One region of the Porcipelethomonas ammoniilytica genome, then DNA from elsewhere that is predicted to be linked to it. Evidence: predicted binding sites of a transcription regulator. Region 1 holds the regulator's gene; the other holds the start of a gene.
What was found. Region 1 encodes HrcA, which represses chaperone genes, less so after heat shock. Its sites were predicted from a motif close to TGTTAGCACTCNNNNNNNNNGAGTGCTAACA; they were not measured.
Positions count from the first base shown of each region.

Region 2: a site for HrcA is predicted at 10,261-10,291, ahead of OCV67_RS02390 (co-chaperone GroES). Genes of this name have one in related genera too.

Region 1 is NZ_JAOQKH010000002.1:24,151-36,695, forward strand. Features, by position in the region: gene OCV67_RS01700 (DUF5067 domain-containing protein) at 1-319, opposite strand, end outside; gene OCV67_RS01705 (ABC transporter permease) at 398-1,657, opposite strand; gene OCV67_RS01710 (biotin/lipoyl-binding protein) at 1,671-3,275, opposite strand; gene OCV67_RS01715 (ABC transporter ATP-binding protein) at 3,272-3,958, opposite strand; gene OCV67_RS01720 (efflux RND transporter periplasmic adaptor subunit) at 3,971-5,389, opposite strand; gene dnaJ (molecular chaperone DnaJ) at 5,574-6,746, opposite strand; gene dnaK (molecular chaperone DnaK) at 6,850-8,694, opposite strand; gene grpE (nucleotide exchange factor GrpE) at 8,749-9,294, opposite strand; gene hrcA (heat-inducible transcriptional repressor HrcA) at 9,287-10,330, opposite strand; gene OCV67_RS01745 (biotin--[acetyl-CoA-carboxylase] ligase) at 10,574-11,554, opposite strand; gene OCV67_RS01750 (MntP/YtaF family protein) at 11,634-12,254, shown strand; gene OCV67_RS01755 (sugar transferase) at 12,414-12,545, shown strand, end outside.
Region 2 is NZ_JAOQKH010000002.1:160,613-173,157, forward strand. Features, by position in the region: gene OCV67_RS02340 (hypothetical protein) at 1-567, opposite strand, end outside; gene OCV67_RS02345 (6-phosphofructokinase) at 570-1,652, opposite strand; gene OCV67_RS02350 (response regulator transcription factor) at 1,905-2,585, shown strand; gene OCV67_RS02355 (sensor histidine kinase) at 2,566-4,101, shown strand; gene OCV67_RS02360 (STAS domain-containing protein) at 4,451-4,762, shown strand; gene spoIIAB (anti-sigma F factor) at 4,775-5,212, shown strand; gene OCV67_RS02370 (sigma-70 family RNA polymerase sigma factor) at 5,205-5,855, shown strand; gene OCV67_RS02375 (tetratricopeptide repeat protein) at 5,858-6,880, opposite strand; gene OCV67_RS02380 (hypothetical protein) at 7,072-8,190, shown strand; gene groL (chaperonin GroEL) at 8,279-9,907, opposite strand; gene OCV67_RS02390 (co-chaperone GroES) at 9,946-10,230, opposite strand; gene OCV67_RS02395 (response regulator transcription factor) at 10,573-11,274, shown strand; gene OCV67_RS02400 (sensor histidine kinase) at 11,294-12,545, shown strand, end outside.

The DNA of each region.
Region 1 (12,545 bases):
CGCTGCCCTTATTGGTAATTTCAAATATAGCCGCATAACAGCTGGAACTATCCGTATTTATATCGTTGATAAATACAATCTTTGTCAGGTTTATTTCACAGTCTTTAAATGCAGTTTTAACGCCCATTTTTCCTTCGGTAATTTCAGCCGGAGTATTAGTTTCCGAAAATTTGTCATTAGGATTTACATAAGAATTTGAATCATCGTATAAGATTATTTTGCTGTCGGAAGAGCCGGCGTTTTTGTCAGCGCAGCCGTATAGTGAAACTGAAAGTGACAGTACTGATAATGTCAGAATTATATTTCTTAACTTTTTCATATTATTTCTCCATGGTTTTTGTTTTTATTATAGCATTATTTTTCACTTTTTTCAAGTATTATTGTAATTTTTATAAAATTATTCATATCTGAGAGCATCAATCGGATCAAGATTCGCAGCCTTAACGGATGGTATCAGACCGAAAACGATTCCCACAGCCATAGAAAAGATTACTGAAACAGCAATGGAAATGCCGCTTATTGCAACCGGAACGTCTGCAAATTTTGATATCAGCTGAGCCAGAATAATTCCCGCTGCTATTCCGATAAGTCCGCCTATGCTTGTCAATACGGCGGCTTCTGTAAGAAACTGTCCCAGTATAACTTTTTTTCTGGCGCCAAGAGCCTTTTTGAGTCCGATCTCTCTTGTACGCTCTGTAACGGATACGAGCATTATATTCATAACACCTATACCGCCTACCAGCAGAGAAATACCTGCAATACAGATAACCAGCGTATTTGTGGAATCACTGAGTTTTTGTAAGGACTTTGCTCTTTCAAGCTGGTCTTCGCTTTTGTATTTTATACCGCTGTCCTCGGATACTGAAAGCATATCGTTTAAAATATCTGTGGCTTCTTTACCGGCTTTGGTCATGCTGTCCGTATCAGCGGCCTGAACAATACAGTTCTGAGGCTCGTCATATTTAAAAATTACAGGCCATGTATTAATTGGTATAAAAACCTGTCCGCTGGAGGTTTCCTGATTGTAAAGCTGGTAATCCTCGTAATTGTTGATAACCGGTTCAAACTTACTGCTTTGCACAGCGACGCCGATGATAATAAACGGTTCTCCGCTTATATCAATTATTTTTCCTACCGGATCAACGCTGCCGAACAGACTCGTAGCGGCAGTGGTATCAATCACGGCTGTTTTATGATTTCCCGTAAATTCTCTTTTACCGAATCCCTTACCGGATTTTATTCTGTATCCTGCGGTATTGAAATAATCCTCGTCAATACCCAGAACGCTTCCGCCGTTAAGAGCGGTATTCATATAGTAAAGGGAATCTACGTAAGTCCGCTGACGATAAAGTGAAACAGATTCTATATTTTTAGAATCTTCCAGTTGTTTTTTTATTTCATCGGAAATAACGGGAACTCCTTCCGGAACGCTTTCATATTGCAGATCCATTTCCCCTTCGCCCTTATAAAGCGCAACTTTTACGGTGTTGTTTCCCGCACCGATAAGATTGTTTTTTATCTGTTCGTTAGTACCCTTTATAGTTGATACGATTGCTATAATTGCAGCTATACCGATAATAATACCCAGCATGGTAAGAAACGAACGCACCTTATGCGAGAGGATTCCTTTAAATGATAAAATTATATTTTCAAACATACAGCGTATCTCCTTACCATAAAACTTCGTCGCTATCTTTTGTTTTTATTCCCTCTTTGATGTTTTTACCGTAAGGGAAGCAGATTTTGTCGCTTTCACTTAATCCGGATTTTATTTCTATTTGACTGCCGTATATTATTCTTCCCGTTTTTACATACTGTTTTTTCAGCCGATTATTTTCATCAGCTTTCATAACATAATAGTTTCCGTCCTCTTCGCGTACGTAAACCTTGGGTATAAACATTCCGGACTCTTCGCTTTGCGCCGGAATTGTAATGCTTATTCCCATATCTGTGGACATTGAAGTGTCATCGGTTATTTCAGCAGTAAATTCATAGGTACTGCTGTTTGGATTTTCATTCCAGTTCTGGGAACTGTATGAAACCGGCGTCATGTTGATTTCCGTAACCTCTGCCTGTGCCGATTCACCTGTTTCCCATGACATAACATTGATAAAAGAACCAACAGCAACTTTGTCAAGATTCATTTCGCCTACATAGCCTGTAACGCTGAGACCGCTTTGTCCTTCAACCACTATAAAAGGCGTGCCTGCTTCAAGATTATCAAGATCGCCTACAGACGAAACATGACCGTCCATTGTACTTATTATGCTTCCGCTTTCTTTTTGTGCTTGGGCTGTTTTGAAAGCCAGTTCCGCAGACTTTTTTTCCAGTTCAAGGGATTTTATTTCCGATTCCTTTTCAGTGATCATTTTGGCAATCTCTGCCCTTGAATACGCATAATCGTCAGAATTAGGGTCTATATGAAATCCTGTATACACGGAATCTTCATAATTATCATAATAGATATCTTCAGCCGCCTCTTCTGCCAGCACTTTAAAGCTGCCGTAAATTTTAGCGTTGAATTCAAGGGAGATACCTCCGTCGTTGTTTAAGGTAACGCTTTCGCCTACGCACCAATCTTCTGTGGGTGTTTCTTTTATATATCCGCCGAAAACTGTCCATTGGTAAATAGCCGTATTTGAATCATCGTAAACTCTGAATACGCTGTAGGTCTGATTCTGCATCATTGTCTGTAAATACGCTTTTTTTACCACTGTTTCAGCGGAGCAGATAAAGACGAGAGGATTTTGTGCACTGCCGTCGCCTGTTACCGCCATAGATGAGTTTTCCACAGTAGCAAGCCTGTTGACGGACGGCTTTTCGGGAATTACAGGTTCCGGAGGATCTGTAGGCTCAGGTTCTGTCGGCATTAATTCGGAGGGTTTCAGATTTTTAAGTTTTGTAAGTTCTTTTTTGGCGGTTTTTATATTTACTTCAGCCATTGATACTGCGTTTTCTTTTTGTGCGGCGTCAAGCTCAAGGGCAGTCATGTCATATTTCATAAGGGGATCGCCTTTTTTGACTGTATCGCCTTCCTTAACGAGTACTTCGTCAACAAGCTTTTGATTGTCAAGCATAACCTTCTGAACGTTTCCGGAGGTGATCACGCCGGAAAGCTCCAGTTGGTCGCCCCAGTAGGAATCAGTCATTAATGAAACCGGAGTAACCTTGGCTACGGCTTTTTTCGACTTTCTTGATTCGTTTATTTTATATGCGCCGAAGGTTCCGCCGAGTATAACTGCAGCGCATACGGCGGCTATAATTATTTTTTTCACAGAGAATCACCTCCGGACGATTCGGATAGTTCGCCGTCACGGATATACATGATCCGCTTGGCATGTTCGGCAATTTCCTTTTCGTGTGTTATCATCACTATTGTAACGCCTTCGCTGTTTAAATTCTCAAAGATTTCCATTACCTGTTCGCCGGATTTTGTATCCAGAGCTCCTGTAGGTTCATCTGCAAGGAGAAGAGCGGGGGAATTGACCATTGCCCTTGCGATTGCAACACGCTGTTTTTGTCCGCCGGAAAGCTGAGTGGGCTTAAAATTCATTCTTTCTTCCAGTCCGACTTTTACCAACGCTTCTTTTGCCATTTCACGTCTTTCCTTTTTGGGAACTCCGGCATATAGCAGAGGAAGCTCCACATTTTCCACTGCTGATTGTCTGGGCAGCAGATTAAAATTCTGAAAAACGAATCCGATTTTTTTGTTTCTTATTTCAGAAAGCTCCTTATCTTTGCAGACTGAAATATCGCTGCCGTCAAATATAAAATTGCCGGAGGTCTGTCTGTCAAGGCAGCCGATTATGTTCATAAGCGTAGACTTGCCCGAGCCGGAGGGACCCATAATAGCAAGGTATTCTCCGCTGTCAACAGAAAGGTTTACATTTTTCAGTACCGGTACAGCTTCTTTTCCCTGAATATAATCCTTGCAGATTTCCTTTAAATCAATTACCATAAAAGAAACCTCCTATTCAGCCGGAACAATACCGGCGTCGTCGAGATCTTCGGATTCAGGAAGAAGTTCACCGTTTTCTCCGTCAATAATGTCTTCAGAATTTTCGTTATCATCTATTTGAGGAACAATATCGCCGTTTTCATCTAAAAATCCGCCGTCTTCACCGTCTATACTGTCTGAACCGTCAATATTTTCATCTGGATTTTCATCGTCCGGGGTTATTTCATCAGGATCGGTGGTAGTCGGCATACCTTCCTCATAATCTTCGGCAGGATAAGCGATGCTGTCGTCGTCAGTAAGACCGGAAACTATTTGGCAGTCTCCGTAATTTTCGTCTTTTTCTCCGATTTCAACGTATTTTTTCTCAAGCCTGTCCTTTTTTCCGGCAGCCCAGACAAAGGTTTTACCGTCGTCGTCTGTGACGATATAATCCTCATAAATCCATACTCCTGTTTTTTCTTCCATACCGGATTGTCCGTAGTCAGGTTCAATAATAACATGCTGACCCAGCATAAGACCTTCATTGCTGTCCAGCGATACGTAAAACGGATATTTTGAAGATGTGCTCATTTCGTCTGAATCTCCGCTGTACATTACTCCGCTGTTGTCCTGAATAGGTTCTGAGCCTATTTCAGTGACTGTTCCGTTCCATGTTACCGTTTCATCTGTCCTTGAACGTATGATCATGGGCATATCGGCACTTATCGCCATCATATTCTGTTCGTTGACAGTTCCCTTTACTCTGAAATCACCGCTTGCAATAATAGTCATTACAACGTCTGCATCGGTATTTTCTCCGTACATATCTTCCGGATTGCTGTTACCGGAATTCGGGGAATTTACTTTTTTTACTGTTCCTGACATTTCTGACTTTACAGTAGAATTTTTTATTGAATTTTTCAGTTTTTCAAGCTCTGAATTTTTAACTTTTTTATCGTATTCTGCTTTTGAAATGTCGGTTTTCAGAGTTTGGATCTGAGCGGAATATGAAAATTTATCGTCGCTTGAGGCGTTTTTTTTGTCGCTTTCAAGCTGCGTGATCTGTTTTTGCATAGAATCTATATCGTTATTGAATTTTTCAATTTCAAGCTCGCCCTGTTCCAATTCCAGTTCCATAGCTTCAACGTCATAGGTAAAAAGCTCTGTACCTTCTGAAACCTCGTCGCCTTCCTTAACAAGTATTTCTTTTATTGTTTTGGAGGTATCGTATTTAACATCAAGGCTTTTCTGCGATTCGATTACGCCTGAAAAGCAGTCCCCGCCTAATGAGATCATATTTACTGTGTTTATATCTGCAACGGGACTTACAAAAACCTTTTCTCCTGATTGGTTATCAGAGCTTAATTTCCAAATTGCAATTCCCGATACTGCAACGGCAACTGCTGCCGCTGCCGACACGGCGGCAATTATAATTTTCTTTTTTTTATTCATTTAAATGCTCCCTTTTTGTCTTTATGTAATGACTGTATTATACACAATAGTACGATAAAAGTCAATAATAATAATGATATGTTTCTGTTTTGTAATATTATCAGCATTAAACTTTGTCGTATTCATGTAAATTTATAGTCTGTCTATAGCATAAAAGCAGACACCGAAAGTGTCTGCTTTGACATTACTGATTAAATTTTTCTTTAAGTTTATCAAAAAAGGATTTTCTTTTTTCATAATGATTTTCTGTTTCGCTTTCAGACATAGATGCTTCATATTCACGCAGAAGATCCTTTTGCTTTTTGTTAAGATTTTTTGGAACTTCAATATTGACCTTGACGTACTGATCGCCTCTGTCGCTTCGTCTGAGTTTTTTAACGCCTTTTCCTCTTAGACGGAATACAGTGCCTGTTTGTGTTCCCTCGGCTATATTGTATTTAACATTTCCGTCAATAGTAGGTACGGTAATCTCGTCGCCCAGAACTGCCTGAGTATAAGTAATAGGGATTTCGCAGTGAATATCGGAACCGTTTCTGACAAAAAGCGGATGCGGTCTTACAGAAACCACAACATTCAGGTCGCCGGACGGGCCGCCGTTCAAACCGTTGTCGCCCTGTCCTCCGACTCTCAAAATCTGACCGTCGTCTATACCTGCCGGAATATCCACATTTATAGTTTTTGAAACTCTTACCCTTGCAGTACCGCCGCACTTTTTGCACGGATTTGAAATGATCGTTCCTTTTCCTCCGCAGCGTGAGCATGTTTTTGAAGAGGAGATCATACCGAATGGAGTTCTCTGAGTGACTTTAACAGTACCTGAACCGTTACAATCCGGACATGTTTGCGGAGAAGAACCTGCCGCAGCGCCTGTACCGTTGCACTCGCTGCACTTTTCCATTTTATTTATTTTAACGTCATGTTTTTTGCCTTCACAGGCTTCCATGAAGCTTATATTTATGTTGGCGTTGATATCCTGACCTCTTCTGGGAGCGTTGGCATTGGAGCGTGCCGAAGATCTCATACCGCCTCCTCCGCCGAAAATACCGCTGAACAGGTCTTCAAAAATATCTCCTCCGCCGAAACCGCCTCCGTTGAAGCCTCCGGAAAATCCTCCGCTGCCGAAGTTGGGGTCAACTCCCGCATGACCGAACTGATCGTATCTCTGACGTTTTTCCGGATCGGAAAGTACTTCATAAGCTTTGTTTAATTCCTTGAATTTTTCTTCGCATTCTTTATCGTTAGGGTGAAGGTCAGGGTGATATTTTCTTGCCATTTTCTTAAAGGCTTTCTTTATTTCGTCATCAGACGCACCTTTCTGAACCCCCAGCACCTCATAATAATCTCTTTCATCAGCCATAACTGACCGCACCTCTTTCTGTCTGTGCTTTTATACTATTTTACAATCGAGTATAAACAGCTTTCGGGCGGACAAATTTATCCGCCCTCACAGCTAGTATTTTTTAAGCTTCTGTGTAGTCAGCGTCTACAACGCCGTCGTCATTTGACGCATTTCCTGCCGCACCTGCTGCTTCTGCTGCCGCCTGCTGTGCAGCTGCCTGTTCTTCAGGACTTGCATTCTGGTAAACCTTAGTTGCCAGTTCGCCGAATACCTTCTGAAGTTCATCATGCTTAGCCTTGATATCTGCAATGTCATTGCCTTTTAAAGCTTCTTTAAGTTCATTGCACTTAGCTTCGATAGGAGCTTTATCTTCAGCAGTTACCTTGTCGCCGAAATCGTTAAGAGCCTTTTCGCACTGGAATACAAAGTTTTCAGCATTGTTCTTTGTATCAACTTCTTCTCTTCTCTTTTTGTCTTCTTCGGCAAACATTTCAGCGTCCTTGACAGCCTTGTCAATGTCTTCCTTGGACATATTTGTTGAAGAAGTAATAGTAATGTTCTGTTCCTTGCCTGTACCCTTATCCTTAGCGGAAACATGAACGATACCGTTTGCGTCTATATCGAAAGTAACTTCGATCTGAGGGATTCCTCTAGGAGCAGGAGCAATACCGTCAAGACGGAATGTACCGAGCTGCTTGTTATCCTTTGCAAATTCACGTTCACCCTGAAGTACGTTGATATCAACAGCTGTCTGATTGTCAGCGTAAGTGGAGAATACCTGAGTCTGCTTTGTAGGAATAGTAGTATTTCTCTGGATCATAGGAGTGCTTACTCCGCCTGCTGTTTCAATACCGAGTGTAAGAGGAGTAACGTCCAGAAGGAGCAAACCTTCCTTAACGTCACCGCCGAGTACGCCGCCCTGATATGCAGCACCCAAAGCTACGCATTCGTCAGGATTGATACCCTTGAACGGATCTTTGTTCATAAAGCTCTTTACAGCTTCCTGAACAGCTGGAATTCTTGAAGAACCGCCTACCATAAGAACCTTGTGCAGGTCGCTTGCTGAAAGACCGCTGTCTGAGAGAGCCTGCTTTACAGGACCCATTGTGGACTGTACGAGATCTGATGTAAGCTCATTGAACTTAGCCTGAGTGAGAGTAAGGTCAAGGTGCTTAGGACCTGTAGCGTCTGCTGTGATAAACGGAAGATTGATCTGTGAAGTCGGAGTTGAAGAAAGTTCGATTTTGGATTTTTCTGCCGCTTCCTTAAGTCTCTGCATAGCCATTTTATCTGTTGAAAGGTCGATGCCTTCGGATTTTTTGAATTCGGCAATCATCCAGTCGATAATTCTCTGGTCGAAGTCATCGCCGCCTAAGTGGTTGTTACCGGCTGTTGCAAGAACTTCTGTAACGCCGTCGCCCATTTCGATGATCGAAACGTCGAATGTACCGCCGCCTAAGTCGTAAACCATGATCTTCTGGTCTTCTTCCTTGTCAACACCGTAAGATAGTGCAGCTGCCGTAGGTTCGTTGATAATTCTCTTTACATTAAGACCTGCAATTTGACCGGCGTCTTTAGTTGCCTGTCTCTGAGCGTCTGTAAAGTAAGCAGGAACTGTAATAACAGCTTCTGTTACTGTTTCTCCAAGATACGCTTCTGCATCTGATTTAAGCTTTTGCAGGATCATTGCTGAAATTTCCTGAGGAGTATATGATTTACCGTCAATATCTACTTTGTAGTCAGAACCCATATGACGCTTGATTGAAATAACTGTCTTTTCAGGATTTGTAACTGCCTGACGCTTAGCTACCTGACCTACAAGTCTTTCACCGTTTTTAGAAAAAGCAACAACTGAAGGAGTTGTTCTTGCGCCTTCGGAGTTAGGGATTACAACGGCGCTGCCGCCTTCCATAACTGCTACGCATGAATTTGTTGTACCTAAGTCAATACCAATGATTTTTCCCATGATAAATCTTCCTTTCTCATATATACCGTTTAAAATTATGTGATATCGTTAAAATTAATTTGCCACCGCTACAACTGCATGGCGGATCACTCTGTCGTTAAACATATAACCTTTTTGGAAAACTTCACAAATTGTGTTTTCACCGAAGTTTTCGTCTTCCGTCTTCTTTATTGCGTTATGAAGATTCGGATCAAATTCATTGCCCAACGCCTCCATTTCAGTAACTCCTATTTTTTTCAGCACATCAATGAAATTGGTGTAGATCATCTGCATACCGCTTTTATAGGATTCGTCAGTGCATTCCGCCTCAATTGCTCTTTCAAAGCTGTCAATTACCGGAAGAATCTCCGCAATGCATCTGCAAGTTGCGTCGCCGTAGGCTTCCATTTTTTCCTTTGTTGTACGCTTGCGGTAATTATCATATTCCGCATAGAGTCTCAGATATTTGTCGTTTGCTTCGGCAAGCTGAGAAGTAAGCTCGTCGATTTTTTCCTGTAATTCACCGGAACCGTCTTCGCTTATTTCAACATCTATGTCCATATTTTTATTGGGAGCTTCGGTCGTTTCTGTAGGTTCTTTTATTTTTTCTTCATCACTCATTGTCATTGTCCTTTCTGTCTGTAGCTTCATCATCTTCGGAAATCAGATCCGAAATTTTATTTGTAAAGTATTCTATATAAGGAATTATTTTTGCGTAATCAAGTCTTACAGGACCTATTATACCCAGTGAACCGGCTGTTTTATCACCTTTTTGATAATTTGAAACTATCATGCTGGAATTTCCGATCACGAATCCGTCATTTTCCTCGCTGAACATTACATGAATACCGCTGAACGAATCGTCCAGAAATCCTTCGATTTCGGATTTGCGGTCCATGAATTTTACTATATCCATTTTGTCCAGTTCATCGCAAGAGAGAAGATTTTTTTCACCTTTTACTGTCAGTTCCTTATTTCTCAGGTCTTTTGAAAGTTCATAAATTCCCTGAACCAAAGGAGAAAGGGTAAACATATATGTTCCCAGAGCTTCGACCAGACTGTTAAGCATTTCATCTGACAGCTCAGATATGGATATTCCCTGAAGATTTTCTTCGATATAATTTGTAAAAAATTCAAGCTGTTCGTTTGTGAGGTCAAATTCGAGCCTGCACGCCTTGTTTTTTATACTTCCGTTTGAAGTAATGAGAAGTATCACATAAAGCCGTTTGCCTGTAGGGATAACTTCAACTTTTGAAATTACCGAAAATTTCGGAGCGGCGTTTGAAGCGACCACCGCACACTGCGTAAGCTCTGCAAGAGCAGTAGCGGCGCTTTGTATTACGAGTTCTTCGGTAACTGCGCCTTGATCCTCCAGCATTTTGTCAAGGCGTTTTACTTCGTCATCCGGAAGAGTCTGAGTTTTCATTATTTTGTCAATGTAAAGCCTGTATCCGCTGAACGTCGGAACGCGTCCCGCAGAGGTATGCGGCTGTTCAAGGTATCCCAGCTGTTCAAGCATTGCCATATCGTTTCTTACCGTTGCGGCGGAAACGTTTATTTCAGGCAGAGAAGCTATTGCTTTAGAACCTACCGGTTCGCCGGTCATTATATATTCATCTATGACAGCTGCAAGAATTTTTAATTTTCTGTCATTCACAGTCCGGCGCCTCCTTTGTTCTGCTGGCAGTTCCTGATTTTGAGTGTTAGCACTCATCCTCTTGGAGTGCTAAATATAATTTAACACTATTATGCTCAATTGTCAAGGGGTTTATGCATTTTCATCACAATGCACAAAAATCGGCTGTAAAAGCCAACCTGAAATGTGGAATTTTTGCCTGAATCAAATAACTGCACCAATATTACTCGAGTGTGAATTTTAGATGTAACATTTTACTTTTTTTCAAAAATGTAAGGGAGGTAAAATTCTTGCTTCGCCGGAATTGAGAGTTTCCTCAGTGCCGTCGTCATAGCGGACGATTAGTCCGGCATTATCGCTTATACCGATTGCAAGGGCGGTTTTTTCACTGCCGAGCTTGGAAACTGACACTCTTTGTCCTATAATAAATGAGCGTTTTCGGTAATTTTCCAGAAAGGAAGTATCTGAAAGATTTTTTGTCAGTATATCTATATTTTTCAGTATTTCAGCAATAATTTCAGCTCTTGACGGAGCTTTTCCGGTTTCGTCTTCAATTGATGTAGCAACATTCATAAGTTCTTCCGGAAAAATATTTTTAATGGATTTTACATTGATTCCGATTCCTACTACTGCATATTCCGGCTGTCCGGTTTCAAAGTTTACCGAAGCTTCGGTTAAAATACCGCAGATTTTTTTACCGTTTAAAAACAGGTCGTTTACCCATTTGATTTTTACGTCTGTGCCGCACACCTTGTCGATTGCCTGTGCCGCAGCGACTGCCGCACAGGAGGTTATCAGCTGACAGGTTTCCATATCGGTTTCAGGGCGTAGAATAATACTGAGATAAATACTTGTTCCATGAGGAGAACAAAAACTTCTTCCCATCCTTCCTTTACCGGCAGTCTGACAGTCTGCAATTACTGCTGTTGCATTTTTTGCTCCTTTTCTTGCTAGATCCTTTGCGTAGTTGTTTGTAGAATCTGTTTCATCAAGTACGATTATTTCTCTGTCATCAGTTTTATCCAGAAAGCTTTTTATAATTTCACGGTTTAAAATATCTCCGGTGCTTTTTAAAATGTAGCCCTTGTTGTTGATTGCCTGTATATCAAAGCCTTCTTCCTGAAGCTGTTTAACCGCTTTCCATACCGAATTTCTTCCTACACCCAGTTTTTGCGCAAGTGTTTCTCCGGAAATATAATCGTCTGAATTAAGAAGCTCTTCCATTACCTTTTCTTTAGTGGACATTTCAGTCACCCTTTCTTAAGTTTATTCATATTATAAATAATAACATATAAACCCGATTTTAACAAGGGAGGAAATAAAAGTGACTGAGGATATGCTCCTTGTTCTGGCTATGTCAACCGACGCATTTTTCGCCGCACTTTCTTACAGTACCGGAAAAATAAAAATACCTGCCGTTTCCGCCTTTGTGATCAGTATTATAAGCTCGGCGGTTCTTACGGCTTCAATGCTGATATCAGCTGCTGCCGGAGCGTTTATTCCCGAAAGCTTCTGCCGTACCGCAGGGGCGGTACTTTTAGGCATAATAGGCATTACCGGCTTTTGTCAGAACGGTCTTAAATCCATTTTAAGAAAACATAAGGGAAATGGGAAGGTATCCTTTAGTTGTTTCAATATCGGATTTGTCATAAGCGTATATTTAGATGAAACCAAAGCAGACGCAGACCGTTCTAAAATATTGTCTCCCAAAGAAGCCGTGGCTCTTGCTCTGGCATTGTCAGTGGATTCCGTATCCGGCGGACTGGGTGCGGGACTTTCCGGTGCAAATATATTAAGAGTGTGTCTACTAAGCTTTATATTCGGATTAATGGCAGTAGCCGCCGGCGGAAAGCTCGGCGAAGGACTGAGCAAAAAAGGGCCAGATCTTTCCTGGGTTTCAGGTGTATTTCTTATAGTGTTGGCGGCATATAAGTTAATAGGATAAAATTGTTAAATTATAAAGGTATTAGCATAAATTATTACAAATTTAGTATAAAAGTTTTCCGTCTATTGACTATCAGGACGTATTTTGCTATAATGATATAAATGTAAGTGCAGCTGATTGCTTGCTTATAATCTTTGAATATTAAAGTGAGTTTTTCTGATGAAGAATAATGAACAGTATAAAAAAATAGTATCATTCTTTTCAAGTTTGATTTTACTTGCCGCTTTGGCGGCGGATTTTATGTATATATGGTACGAATATTACAGTGATGCGATAGTTCTTCCGTTTTAC
Region 2 (12,545 bases), 140 kb from region 1:
TAAAATCACAGTTGTTGTCGTTTCTGCTTTAGTTTCCGCTCTAGAGGTTTTTGGCAATTCAGTTTCAGCGTCAGCTTCGGTTTCGGTTACTTTGACTGACACAGCTGTCGAAGCTAAAGTAATGCTTTCTTTTTTTGAAACCGCAGTTGTTGAAAGTTCTGTAATAACGGCTGCTTGTTTGGACTCCTTTTTGTTTTCAAGGTATAAATTATATTCATTGGTATGAAAACTGTTAAATGCAGTAAACAATGCAAAGGCAAGTATTGTGAAGATAAATCCGGTAATTATTTCAATAGCATGCTTATTTTTAGAACTCGACTTTTTTTCAATAATTAAAGCTGCAATAACAGCCAAAATTTCCAAAACAGCTATAATTGTGCAAATTACCGCATTAATAATATTATCATACTTATATTCTTTAAAAGCGTTATTAGTATATACAATTATACCCAGCAAAGAAATAATCAACGGAATATAAATCAAACCCACAGCTATAATCTTTTTGGCGATTTTTCCGCTTCTAAATCCAGGAAGACTGTTAAAAAATCCTTTTTTAGTATCAGTCATTATCAATCCCCGAAAGATATTCCTAAATTTTTAGCGGTTTTAACAAGCTGATCGGACGGATCCACAAATTTTGTTTTTCCTGCGATATCTTCAAGCTTATTTGCTGTAATTTTTCCGCCGATTTTTGCAACAGTTCTGCCGTATTTTTCCTGGGAAATAAGTTTTGCGGCGTGTACTCCGAACTGAGTTGCAAGGATTCTGTCATAAGCGCTTGGACTACCGCCTCTGAGCATATGTCCGGGAACGCAGGTTCTGGTTTCAAGTCCGGTTTTTGATTGGATCTGTGCGGCTATTCTATTTGTAGCGGTAGTGATTCCCGCTTCAGCACGAAGTCTTGCACGTTCTTTCTTTTTAAGCTGAGCTTCGTTGTGGTCAAACACACCTTCTGCAACGGCGACGATCGAGAAATTCTTACCGCTTTCGCTTCTTTTCAGTACAGATTCGCATACCTTATCAATGTCATAAGGAATTTCAGGAATAAGAATAATGTCGGCGCCTCCTGCGATTCCGGCGTTCAAGGTAAGCCAGCCGGCCTTGTTGCCCATGATCTCGCAAAGAAGAATTCTTGAATGACTGTTTGCGGTGGTGTGAAGTCTGTCTAGAGCGTCTGTGGCAATGTCAACGGCGGTATGGAAACCGAAGGTTACATCAGTTCCGTAAATGTCGTTGTCTATAGTTTTCGGCAGGCCGATTACGTTGAGTCCTTCGTCTGAGAGCAGACGTGAAGTTTTATGTGTACCGTTGCCGCCGAGAGTAAGGAGACAGTCAAGCTTTTGTTTTTTGTAGGTTTCTTTCATGTTTTTTACTTTGTCCACATTATCGTCGCCGATGACCTGCATCATTTTAAACGGCTGACGTTTTGTGCCTAAAATAGTACCGCCTCTTGTGAGAATACCGGAGAATTCTTCCGGCTTCATATCACGGCAGATATTGTTTATAAGACCGTAATACCCCTCGGCAATTCCTACGATTTCTACATTATCCTCGCCCATCATTTCATAGCATGCCTTTGCAACGCCTCTGATGGTTGCGTTAAGTCCGGGACAGTCTCCGCCGCTTGTAAGAATACCAATACGCTTTTTCATTTTTACCTCCCAGCCGCTTATTATTTAGGCGAACGGCACGCCGTAAATTTATTTTGTTGAAAACATATAACAGATTAATAGTATTATACCAATTTTTATTGAAAATGTCAACAATGACAGTTTGATTTAACATATTTTTTAAAAAGTTTAATACTCAAATCTTTTTTTATTTTTCACTTAATATACACATTTATGAATTATAATATAGCTGTAAATTCATGATAATATAAAAGGATTAAAGGAGAATGACGTATGTATAAAATTCTTGTTGTTGACGATGAAGTAAATATCAGACGAGTTGTCAGAGAGTATGCGGAATTTGAGGGCTATGAAGTTGCCGAAGCGGAAAACGGTATGGAAGCCGTTGAAATGGTAAAGTCCGAAGATTTCGACCTTATTGTAATGGATATAATGATGCCCAAGCTGGACGGCTTTTCGACCTGCAAGGAAATAAAGAAATATAAAACGATACCGGTCATCATGCTTTCTGCAAGAGGTGAAGAATATGATAAGCTTTTCGGCTTTGAGCTTGGAATTGACGATTATGTTGTAAAGCCTTTTTCTCCTAAGGAGCTTATGGCAAGAATAAAGGCTGTACTGAAAAGAAACAACGTTTCAGAATCGACTGTACCGGAAAAGCTTGTTTTTGAGGGTCTTGAAATTGATATTGCCGGACGCGAAGTTTATGTTGACGGTGAAAAAGCTTCGATGACGCCGAAAGAGTATGATTTGCTTTTTTATCTGGTAAAAAATAAAAATCTTGCCCTGACAAGGGACAAGCTTCTGGAGGAAGTCTGGGGATATGACTTTTTCGGTGATGACAGAACTGTAGATACTCATATTAAAATGCTGAGAAACAGTCTGGGACAATACAGAAAATTTATTGTTACATTGAGAGGAATGGGATATAAATTTGAATACGTCCAAAATTAAAAATGCCGTAAGCCTTAGATTTAAAGTATGGGAATACTTCATGTTTTTTACGGCTGTAGTATTTATAATGCTGTGGTTTTTTCAGATTGTTTTTCTTGAAAACTTTTATGAAAAAATGAAGATTTCCGATGTAAAGCTTTCGGCGAAAAAAATAGTTGATGAATACGGTGATGACGATTACGGCAGAACGCTTACAACAATTGCTATTTCAAATGATTTATGTATTGAAATTGTGGACAAATACGGCAGAGTCATTTATACAAAGGATACTCTGGGCAAAAGCTGCCTTATACACAGTCCTGATTCCATGAAAGGAGAATTTTTAAACAAGCTGAAGGAAAGCGGTAAAAAAGAAATATATTTTAAGGAATATAACAGTGCAATAAGCAATGATATGCTGGTATTCGCTGTGGTAATAGGCAGTGCCGACTCTCCTGAAGGGTATGTACTCATCAATACTCCGCTTGTACCCGTAGGCTCCACTGCGTCAATAATAAAACGTCAGCTTCTTATTATAACAATTTATCTTATTATTCTCAGTATTGTAATTTCATTTTTTATGGCTAGAAAAATAGCCGAACCGATTGTAAAAATTACTAAGTCAGCTGAAAAAATGGCTGCCGGAAATTACAGTATAAAATTTGAGGGAGGAGACTACCTTGAAATTCAGCGGCTTGCAAGTACGCTTACTTATGCCGGTCAGCAGATCTCAAAGGTCGACGCTATGCAGCGCGATCTTATAGCAAATGTTTCCCACGATCTTAGAACTCCTCTTACCATGCTTAAGGCTTACGCTGAAATGATCAGGGATTTGTCAGGAGATAATCCTCAGAAAAGAAACGAACATCTTGAAATAATAATTGAAGAAACGGACCGTCTGGCACAGCTTGTAAACGACATGCTTGACCTTTCAAAGCTTGAGGACGGTAATCAGGAGCTTAATTATACTGAATTCAATATAAGAATCCTTCTTGAGGATATAGTTGCAAGATATGAAGGAATTTCCAAAAAATCCGATTATCATATTTCATTTGAACCTGACGGGGACGCAATAGTACGCTGCGATATAATAAAGATTCAGCAGGTTATTTACAATCTGATTAATAATGCCGTTAATTATACCGGTGAGGACAAGCAGATTTTCATAAAACAGAAAAATTCAGCGGATTGCGTCCGTATAGAAGTATCGGATACCGGAGAGGGAATTGCTCCTGAAAAGATAAAGCTTATCTTTGATAAATATTACCGTTCGGAAAATCATAAGAGGGAAGTAGTGGGGACAGGACTGGGACTTTCAATCGTAAAAGCTATTCTTAAGAAGCATGAATATAATTTCGGAGTTTACAGCGTTGTAGGAAAGGGTTCTACATTCTGGTTTGAAATTAAGGATATTGTAAAGCCGGAACAGTCTGAAAGCGTGGAAGACAGTAAGAAAACAGAGCATAAATTTTACAGTAAACGGTTTTCCGAGAAAAAATATGACAAAAAAGATAATAATCAGACAAAACAGAAATAATCATATTGTTTCAGAGTTTTTTCAAGGACTTTTCACAAAGATTTCACACTGGAATTATATAATATGACCATACTCGTAAATGAGTATAAACATTTCGATTTAACGTTTACCCCAGCGTTAAATTAAAATCCCCAATAATCCCTATATCATGGCAAAAGGCTTCCGTAAGGAAGCCTTTTGTTTGTTAAAAGAAGAAAAAGTAATGTGCTGCATAATTTCTTATGCAGCACATTACTTTTATAGTTGATTTAAATATAATAGTTTTAATGATTGCATGTTTCTACAAAAAATTTACACATCTTATAATACAATAAAAATACAGAGTTTTTAAGCAGGAGGTTAAAAAGAAATGTCTGTAAAGATTATAAATGAAGATAATAAAGTGATTGCATTATTATCCGGTGAAATTGACCATCATAACGCAAAATCCCTTCGTCAGGATATAGACTTTTCTCTTCGTGAAAATCAGCCGGAAGAGCTTATTATGGATTTTTCTGAAGTGGGATTTATGGACAGCTCAGGAATCGGACTGGTTATGGGCAGGTATAAGCTGATGCAGGAAATCGGAGGAAACTTAGTTGTCAGAAATCCTCCCCCTCATATAAAAAAGGTTATGAGACTTTCCGGAATTGACCGTTTAGCGTCAATCTGCAATGTGTGAGGAGGCGAAAAAATGAAGATTGTAAACGAAATGAAAATAAGTTTTAAAAGCAAATCGGAAAATGAAGGCTTTGCCAGAACGGCAGTTTGTGCTTTTGCAGCATTTCTTGACCCGGGGATCGAGGATATTGCCGATTTAAGAACTGCCGTTTCAGAAGCAGTTACCAATTGTATAGTTCATGCTTACAGAGGTACGGAAGGAATAATTGAAATAACTGCAAGAATACTTAACGATAATGAAATATACATAAGAATTAAGGATAAGGGCTGCGGAATTCCGGACGTTAAACGCGCTATGGAACCGCTGTATACTACTGCTCCCTGTGAAGAGAGAGCCGGATTGGGATTTGCCGTTATGGAAAGTTTTATGGACAAGCTGACAGTTAAAAGTACTGTGGGAAAAGGTACTGTAGTAACAATGAGAAAAAAGCTGGGGGCGGCAAATGAATAAGCCTTTGCCGGAAGAGAATCTGGGACTGGTTCATCTTTGCGCTAACCGTTTCAGAGGAAGGGGTATAGAATATGATGATTTATATTCTGCCGGCTGTATAGGTCTTCTTAAAGCTGCGGAGGCTTTTGACTGTGAAAGAGGCGTTAAGTTTTCGACCTATGCCGTACCGGTCATTCTGGGGGAAATCAAACGTCTTTTCCGTGACGGAGGAACGGTTAAGGTAAGCAGAAGCCTGAAAGAGCTGTCTTTGAAAGCGGTACGTGTCAGAGATGAAATGTCAAAGGAGCTTGGGCGTGAGCCTACATTGTCTGAACTTGGTAAAAAGCTGGATACTGACGAGTGTGCCATTGCAGAGGCATTGTCGGTCAGTTTACCTCCAGTTTCTCTTACTGACAGCTCCGAAGAGGGCGGCGGACAGATAGATGTTGCCGCACCGTCGCCGGATATAGAAATCGGAGATACTGTTGCTTTGCGTCAGGTTCTGGAAATGATGGAGCCAAAAGATCGTGAACTTATATTTTTGCGGTATTATAAGAATTTTACTCAGTCGGCAGCCGCACAAAAGCTTGGTATGACTCAGGTTCAGGTATCAAGGCGTGAGAAAAAGCTGCTCACGTTTATGCGTGAGCAGCTGATGAAGTAATTTTACTGTTTCTTTATTTGTGCAGAAAGCTTGTCTATTTTTTTCTTGATATCTTCATTTCTTGTCAGATTGTATGCTATACTGTAGTAGTATATAGATTCTTCCGGACGGGCATTGTGTTCAACACAGTATTCGCCCAGAGAGTATGCCATGTTGATTACGACCTGACTTGGACCGTGGTGAAGATTATATTTTTCAAAAGCTTTCAGAATATCTTCTTTGGAAGGAGGTGTAATTGGTTTTTTGGTAAGCATGCTTATATGCTGCAATTCGCCTTTTATATTATCATTCGGAACGTAAAGCATACTGTTATAATAGAAGCATACAGCTGAATCATAATCCTTGATATCAATACAGTAATATCCAAGATTGCAGTAGCATCTAGCGATATCTGCCGGAGTGGAAGCGATTTTAAGTGTTTCTTTTACGCACTCAAAAAGCTTTTCAGGATTGCGGAGAACTTTATAGCATTCAGCCATTTCAAAACGGGGTCCGGTGTTCACAGGATTATATTTGATTGCCTTTTCGAGAACCCTTACCGCTTCTTCAGGCTTTTTCATTTCAACAAGGATATATCCGTAAAAGGCAAGATAAGTGCAGAAATCAAAAGGAGTTCTTTCATACTGCTTTTCCGGCTTATAAAGTTCTACGAAAAGGTATTCGTCAAAACGGTTTCTGAATGAATATTTTTTAGTTTTTTCCGTGTGGTCAAAGTATGTATCAGCTTGTTTTTCAATTTTACTCATCAGCTCGGCGGCTTCGTCGAGCTTTCTGTTTTTAAAAAGGTTATTTACTTCATTGTACGCCTGATCAATTCTTTTGTCGCCTATAAACATAGCGTTATGCAGCGCTTCTTTTTTATCGTCAGGCAGAAGATCGAACGTCATGTCGCTGAGTATGCGGAGGATTTCTTCCGAATTTTCATGGTTTCTGTACTTCATTGCCTGATCATGAAGATAATTTGCGTCATGGGAGGCGTTTCCGGTAAGTCCTTTCTTAATTTCCTCTATAATATCATTTACCATTATTTTTCTCCTAACATAAATATAATAATTTTATTATACTACATTTTGAATAAAAAATCAATAGAAAAGTGTTGAAAAACTGGAGATAATTTTCATAGTATTTAATTTTTTCAGTTTTTGAGTATTTTTGACTTTAATTAAAAAATATAGTATAATTATAAAAATTACTAGTATAAGGGGGAATTTGTTTCATGAAAAAATTTTATTTACCAATATTGGCGCTTGCATTATCTGTTGCCCTGACAGCGTGCGGAAATACTAAAAAAGAAAGTACAATCGAAAGCAGTGATGAAAGCTCTGCTGAAACATCGGTTACATCAGAACTGTCCGAGGAAACAACAGAAATCAATACGGAGGCGTTTGCGGAACAGGCAACAGAAGCATTGTCGTATCAGACATGTACAGTCGACAATGTTTCCTTTATGGTTGACTCTAGCTGGAAGCCTTTGAATGGTCATGAGGGCACATTTGCTACGCCGGACGAAAAAAATGTTTACCAGCTTCAGGGCGTTTCAAGTTTAGGCAGTTATACTCCTGAAGAATTTTTTCAGCATCTGAAGGATATATACTCTGAAAGCAATGAGATAGTCAGGTCTGATGATACTCTTACATCATTTGTTACGTCTGATAATTTGGAATCATATATCGGCAGAATAGATATGAAAGTAAATGGTATTTTCTTTTCAATTGATGTTTTGATTGTTCCTCAGAAGAATACGGTTGTTACATTTGCCGGTCAGAGTCCCAGTGAAAATGATCTTTCGGTTGATGTACGTGATATTACAAAAACAGCGTCGTTTAATATTGCAGCAGGGGATTATATCAGCGGAAATACATTTATTGCCAAAGATGGTTCGGAGCTTTGTCTTGGATCTGACGGAGAATTTATTTATTATCAATTAGAAGAGGATCATAACATGCCTTACTGTACGGGAACATATGAGGTGTATTACGGTCAGGAGGCTTTTGATAAACTGTCGACTATGGAAGAATACGGTCTTACAAAAGAAGAGCTTGAAGAAACGCTTTCAGCAAATATGAACGGATATAAATTGGGTGGTTCTAATATATCGGATTTTATAAATCCGGACGATTATTATGAGTCAGATGATATTTATCAGATATGCAAGGACAGCTTTTATGCTGTAATACTTCATAATGAAAAGCTGGTGGATTCAGGCAGTACAAGCGATATGGGCAATGATACACTTTATATCGGTTTTTATATTTCCGAGCTTGAATATGCGGATATGCTAAATGTTATGACAGCTAACTATGCCGGATGGACATTAAAAGGGCAAACAGAATGAAATCAGCAAAAAAACCGACCTCTGCATTATGCAGAAGTCGGTTCGTCTTTTCAGACATATATAGTTTAAATAAGAGGAGGTTATCGGATTAATATCCCATTCCCATACCGCCCTGAGGCATTGCAGGAGCCGGTTCCGGTGCAGGAATATCAGCTACAAGACTTTCAGTTGTAAGAACCATAGCGGCAACTGAAGCTGCATTCTGGAGTGCGGAACGAGTTACCTTAGTAGGATCTACGATTCCGGCAGGAATCATATCAACGTATGTTTCATTGTAAGCGTCGAAACCATAGCCTGTTTTGCCTGAACGCTTAATAGTATCTATAATGACGCTGCCTTCAAGACCTGCATTGAGTGCAATCTGGCGAACAGGTTCTTCCAAAGCTCTGAGAACGATCTGAGCGCCTGTCTTTTCATCGCCTTCCAGTGAAGGAATAAGCTCTTCAACAGCAGGAATTGCATTGATAAGAGCAGTACCGCCGCCGGCAACAATACCTTCTTCAACGGCTGCCTTTGTAGCTGCAAGAGCATCTTCGATTCTCAGTTTCTTTTCTTTCATTTCGATTTCAGTTGCAGCGCCTACCTTGATAACTGCAACACCGCCTGAAAGCTTTGCAAGTCTTTCCTGAAGCTTTTCTTTATCGAAATCAGATGTTGTTGTTTCAATCTGAGCTTTGATCTGAGCAGTTCTGTTCTTGATATCGTCAGAGTTTCCGGAACCGTCAACAATAATTGTATTTTCCTTGTTAATAACAACCTGTCTTGCACGTCCAAGCTGTTCGATAGCTGTATCCTTAAGTTCAAGACCGAGTTCTTCTGAAATTACCTGACCGCCTGTAAGAATAGCAATATCCTGAAGCATTTCCTTACGTCTGTCGCCGAATCCCGGAGCCTTAACAGCTGCGCACTTGAATGTGCCTCTGAGATTGTTGAGAATAAGAGTTGTAAGAGCTTCGCCTTCGATGTCTTCAGCGATGATCACAAGCTTTTTGCCTGACTGAACAAGCTGTTCCAGAAGAGGAAGAATTTCCTGGATTGAAGCGATTTTTTTATCTGTAATAAGAATATATGGATCGTCGTAAACAGCTTCCATTTTTTCTGTATCTGTAACCATATAAGGAGAAATGTAGCCTCTGTCGAACTGCATGCCTTCAACAACTTCGCTGTAGGTTTCAGCAGTTTTGCTTTCTTCAATTGTAATTACGCCGTCAGCTGTAACCTTTTCCATAGCGTCTGCGATAAGTTTGCCTACATTTTCATCAGCTGAAGAAACTGTTGCAACTCTTGCGATATCGTCGCTGCCTTCAATTTTCTTTGAATTTGAAATAACGGTACCCACTGCTGTTTCAACAGCCTTTGCCATACCCTTTTTAACGATCATCGGGTTAGCGCCTGCTGCAATATTCTTCATGCCTTCACGGATCATTGCCTGAGCCAAAAGTGTTGCTGTTGTTGTACCGTCTCCGGCAGCGTCGTTAGTTTTTGTAGCAACTTCCTTGAGCATCTGAGCGCCCATATTTTCAAATGCGTCCTCAAGTTCAATTTCCTTGGCAATTGTTACGCCGTCGTTTGTAATGAGAGGCGCACCGAATTTTTTGTCAAGAACAACGTTTCTTCCCTTAGGACCTAATGTGATCTTTACAGTATCAGCCAGCTTGTCAATACCTGACTGAAGAGATTTTCTGGCTTCCTCGCCGTATTTGATATCCTTTGCCATGATAACATTTCTCCTTTACAATATAAATTAAAATGTGATTATTCTACTATTGCCAGAACCTCGGACTGACGGAGGATTGTGTATTCAACATCGTCAACCTTGACTTCTGTACCGGCATATTTGCTCAGTAAAACTTTGTCGCCCACTTTTAAATACATATCAACTTTTTCACCGTCAACGACTCCGCCCGGACCTACAGCAACAACCTCTGCAACCTGAGGCTTTTCCTTTGAAGCAGCCGCCAGTATAAGACCGCTCTTTGTAGTTTCTTCGGCTTCTGTCATTTTAATAACGATTCTGTCTGCCAATGGTTTGATAGTCATATTTATTCCTCCTGAAAATTTTATTAGCTTTTTTAGCACTCAAACTCTCTGAGTGCTAATTACTATTTTACCAACTTTCTCAGAAAAATCAAGGGGATTTTAAGAATATAAATGATTTTTGTATTTATAGACAATGCCAGACTAGATTTGGCATAAATTAATGTTAAAATTATACAAAGGATAACTGGAAAAATATTTTGGTTATTTTTTATAATATTATAAGTATTGACTTTTAACACATAATTTGTTAATATTAAATAAAAATATATGTATTACAAGTGAAGAGGATAACCATTTATTAGCACGTTTTTATTGAATATAGTTAAGGAAAAGGAAGAAAAAATGTCACTTGGAAAAATTCTGATAATTGATGATGATAAAAATATTTGTGATTTGTTGAGGATTTATCTTGAAAAAGAGGGGTATAGTACTATAATTTCAAATAACGGCGAAGAGGGTATGGTTAAGTTTTATGCCTTAAAACCTGATATTATCCTGCTTGACATAATGCTTCCCGGTATGGACGGCTGGCAGATTTGTCGTGAAATACGGAAAAATTATAATACGCCTATTTTGATGATTACGGCAAAATCAGAGGTTTTCGACAAGGTTCTCGGGCTGGAACTGGGTGCGGACGATTACATAGTAAAACCCTTTGACACAAAAGAAGTGCTGGCAAGGATCAAGGCTGTTTCAAGAAGAGTGGGACAGACAACTTCTTCGTCGGAATCAAGAGAATTATTTTATGATAATCTGCATATCAATCTGACAAGGTATGTATTGAAGGTGCGCGGCAAGGTGGTTGAAACTCCTCCTAAGGAGCTTGAGCTTTTGTTCTTTTTAGCCTCCAATCCCAACAGGGTATTTACAAGAGATCAGCTTCTTGACGAGGTGTGGGGATTTGAGTATTACGGCGATTCCAGAACCATAGACGTCCATATAAAGCGGCTTCGCTTAAAGCTAGAGGGAGTTTCAGACAAATGGGCGCTGAAAACAGTATGGGGAGTGGGATATAAGTTTGAATGCGATGAAGAACGCAGCTGACGTAAAGAGACAGAAAAGTATGAAAAAACAGCTTATTGTTCAGTATCTGGCTGCAATTGCAATGCTTACTTTGGGAGCAGTATTTACAGGAATTTCCATTTTTGCGTTTTCAGCGTCTTATGTAAAAAAGTCTGAATATAATGAGATAGATAAGACGGCCCGCACAATTATAAAAAATTTTGAAATATGCTTAAACTCATCTGACAGCAGAGAGACGGCAGTATCGGATATGGAGCGTTTTTTTGCTGTATATTCAGACGTGTTTGACACTAATTATTATATACTTGACAAAGACGGCGGTATTATTGTTAAATCCGAGGCGGATACGGAAAAATATAAGCCTGAAACAGTGTCAAGACTTATAAATGCGGCGGAATTTGATATTGTAAACAGCGAAGTAATAATCTACAGCAAAAAAATGCCGTCTGTTCTAAGCGATGGAGGAGTATATTTTATAGCACTGAAACCTGCCGACGAGTATTACCGTTCGGTAATCAGGATCGGAGAGGTTCTGATTATTTCAATAACTGTAGTATTTATTATTTTTTCAGTAATACTTTATCTTGTGAAACGCAGAAAGTTTAATTTACTGATGGAACTGAATGAATATGCATCGGATTTTGTTGAGACCGGAACGACCGATAAGACTCTTCCGGAGACATCTGACATGGAGCTTGCATCTATAATATCCGCAATGAATAAAATGACAGAGATAATTGCTTCAAACAATAAACACAGACTGGAATTTATGTCAAATGTTTCACATGAACTGAAAACTCCTGTAACTATAATAAACGGTTTTGTTACAGGTATTCTTGACGGAACTATTGAAAGAGACCAGCAGAGAAGATATCTGGTAAGGGTTTCGGATCAGACTAACAGAATGGTCAGATCAATTAATACCATGATGAAAATTTCCGGAATAGAATCGGGAGATATGCAGCTTAATCGGCGAATGGTGGATCTGACTGCGTTGTTTGTTGAAACTCTCTTTATGTTTGAAAAACAAATCGAGGATAAAAATGTAACCGTTGAGGGTATAGACAGTCCGAAAATAATGTTATACGGTGATAAAGATATTTTGTATCAGATAGTTTATAATTTAGTGGACAATGCAGTAAAATTTGTGAACAGCGGCGGAGTAATAAAGTTAAATACCCATAGCGATCAGCACAATATATATTTATGGTTTGGAAATACCGGCAGAGGTATTTCAGGCAGGGAGATGTCCAGGATTTTTGACAGATTTTATAAAACGGATTTTTCCAGAA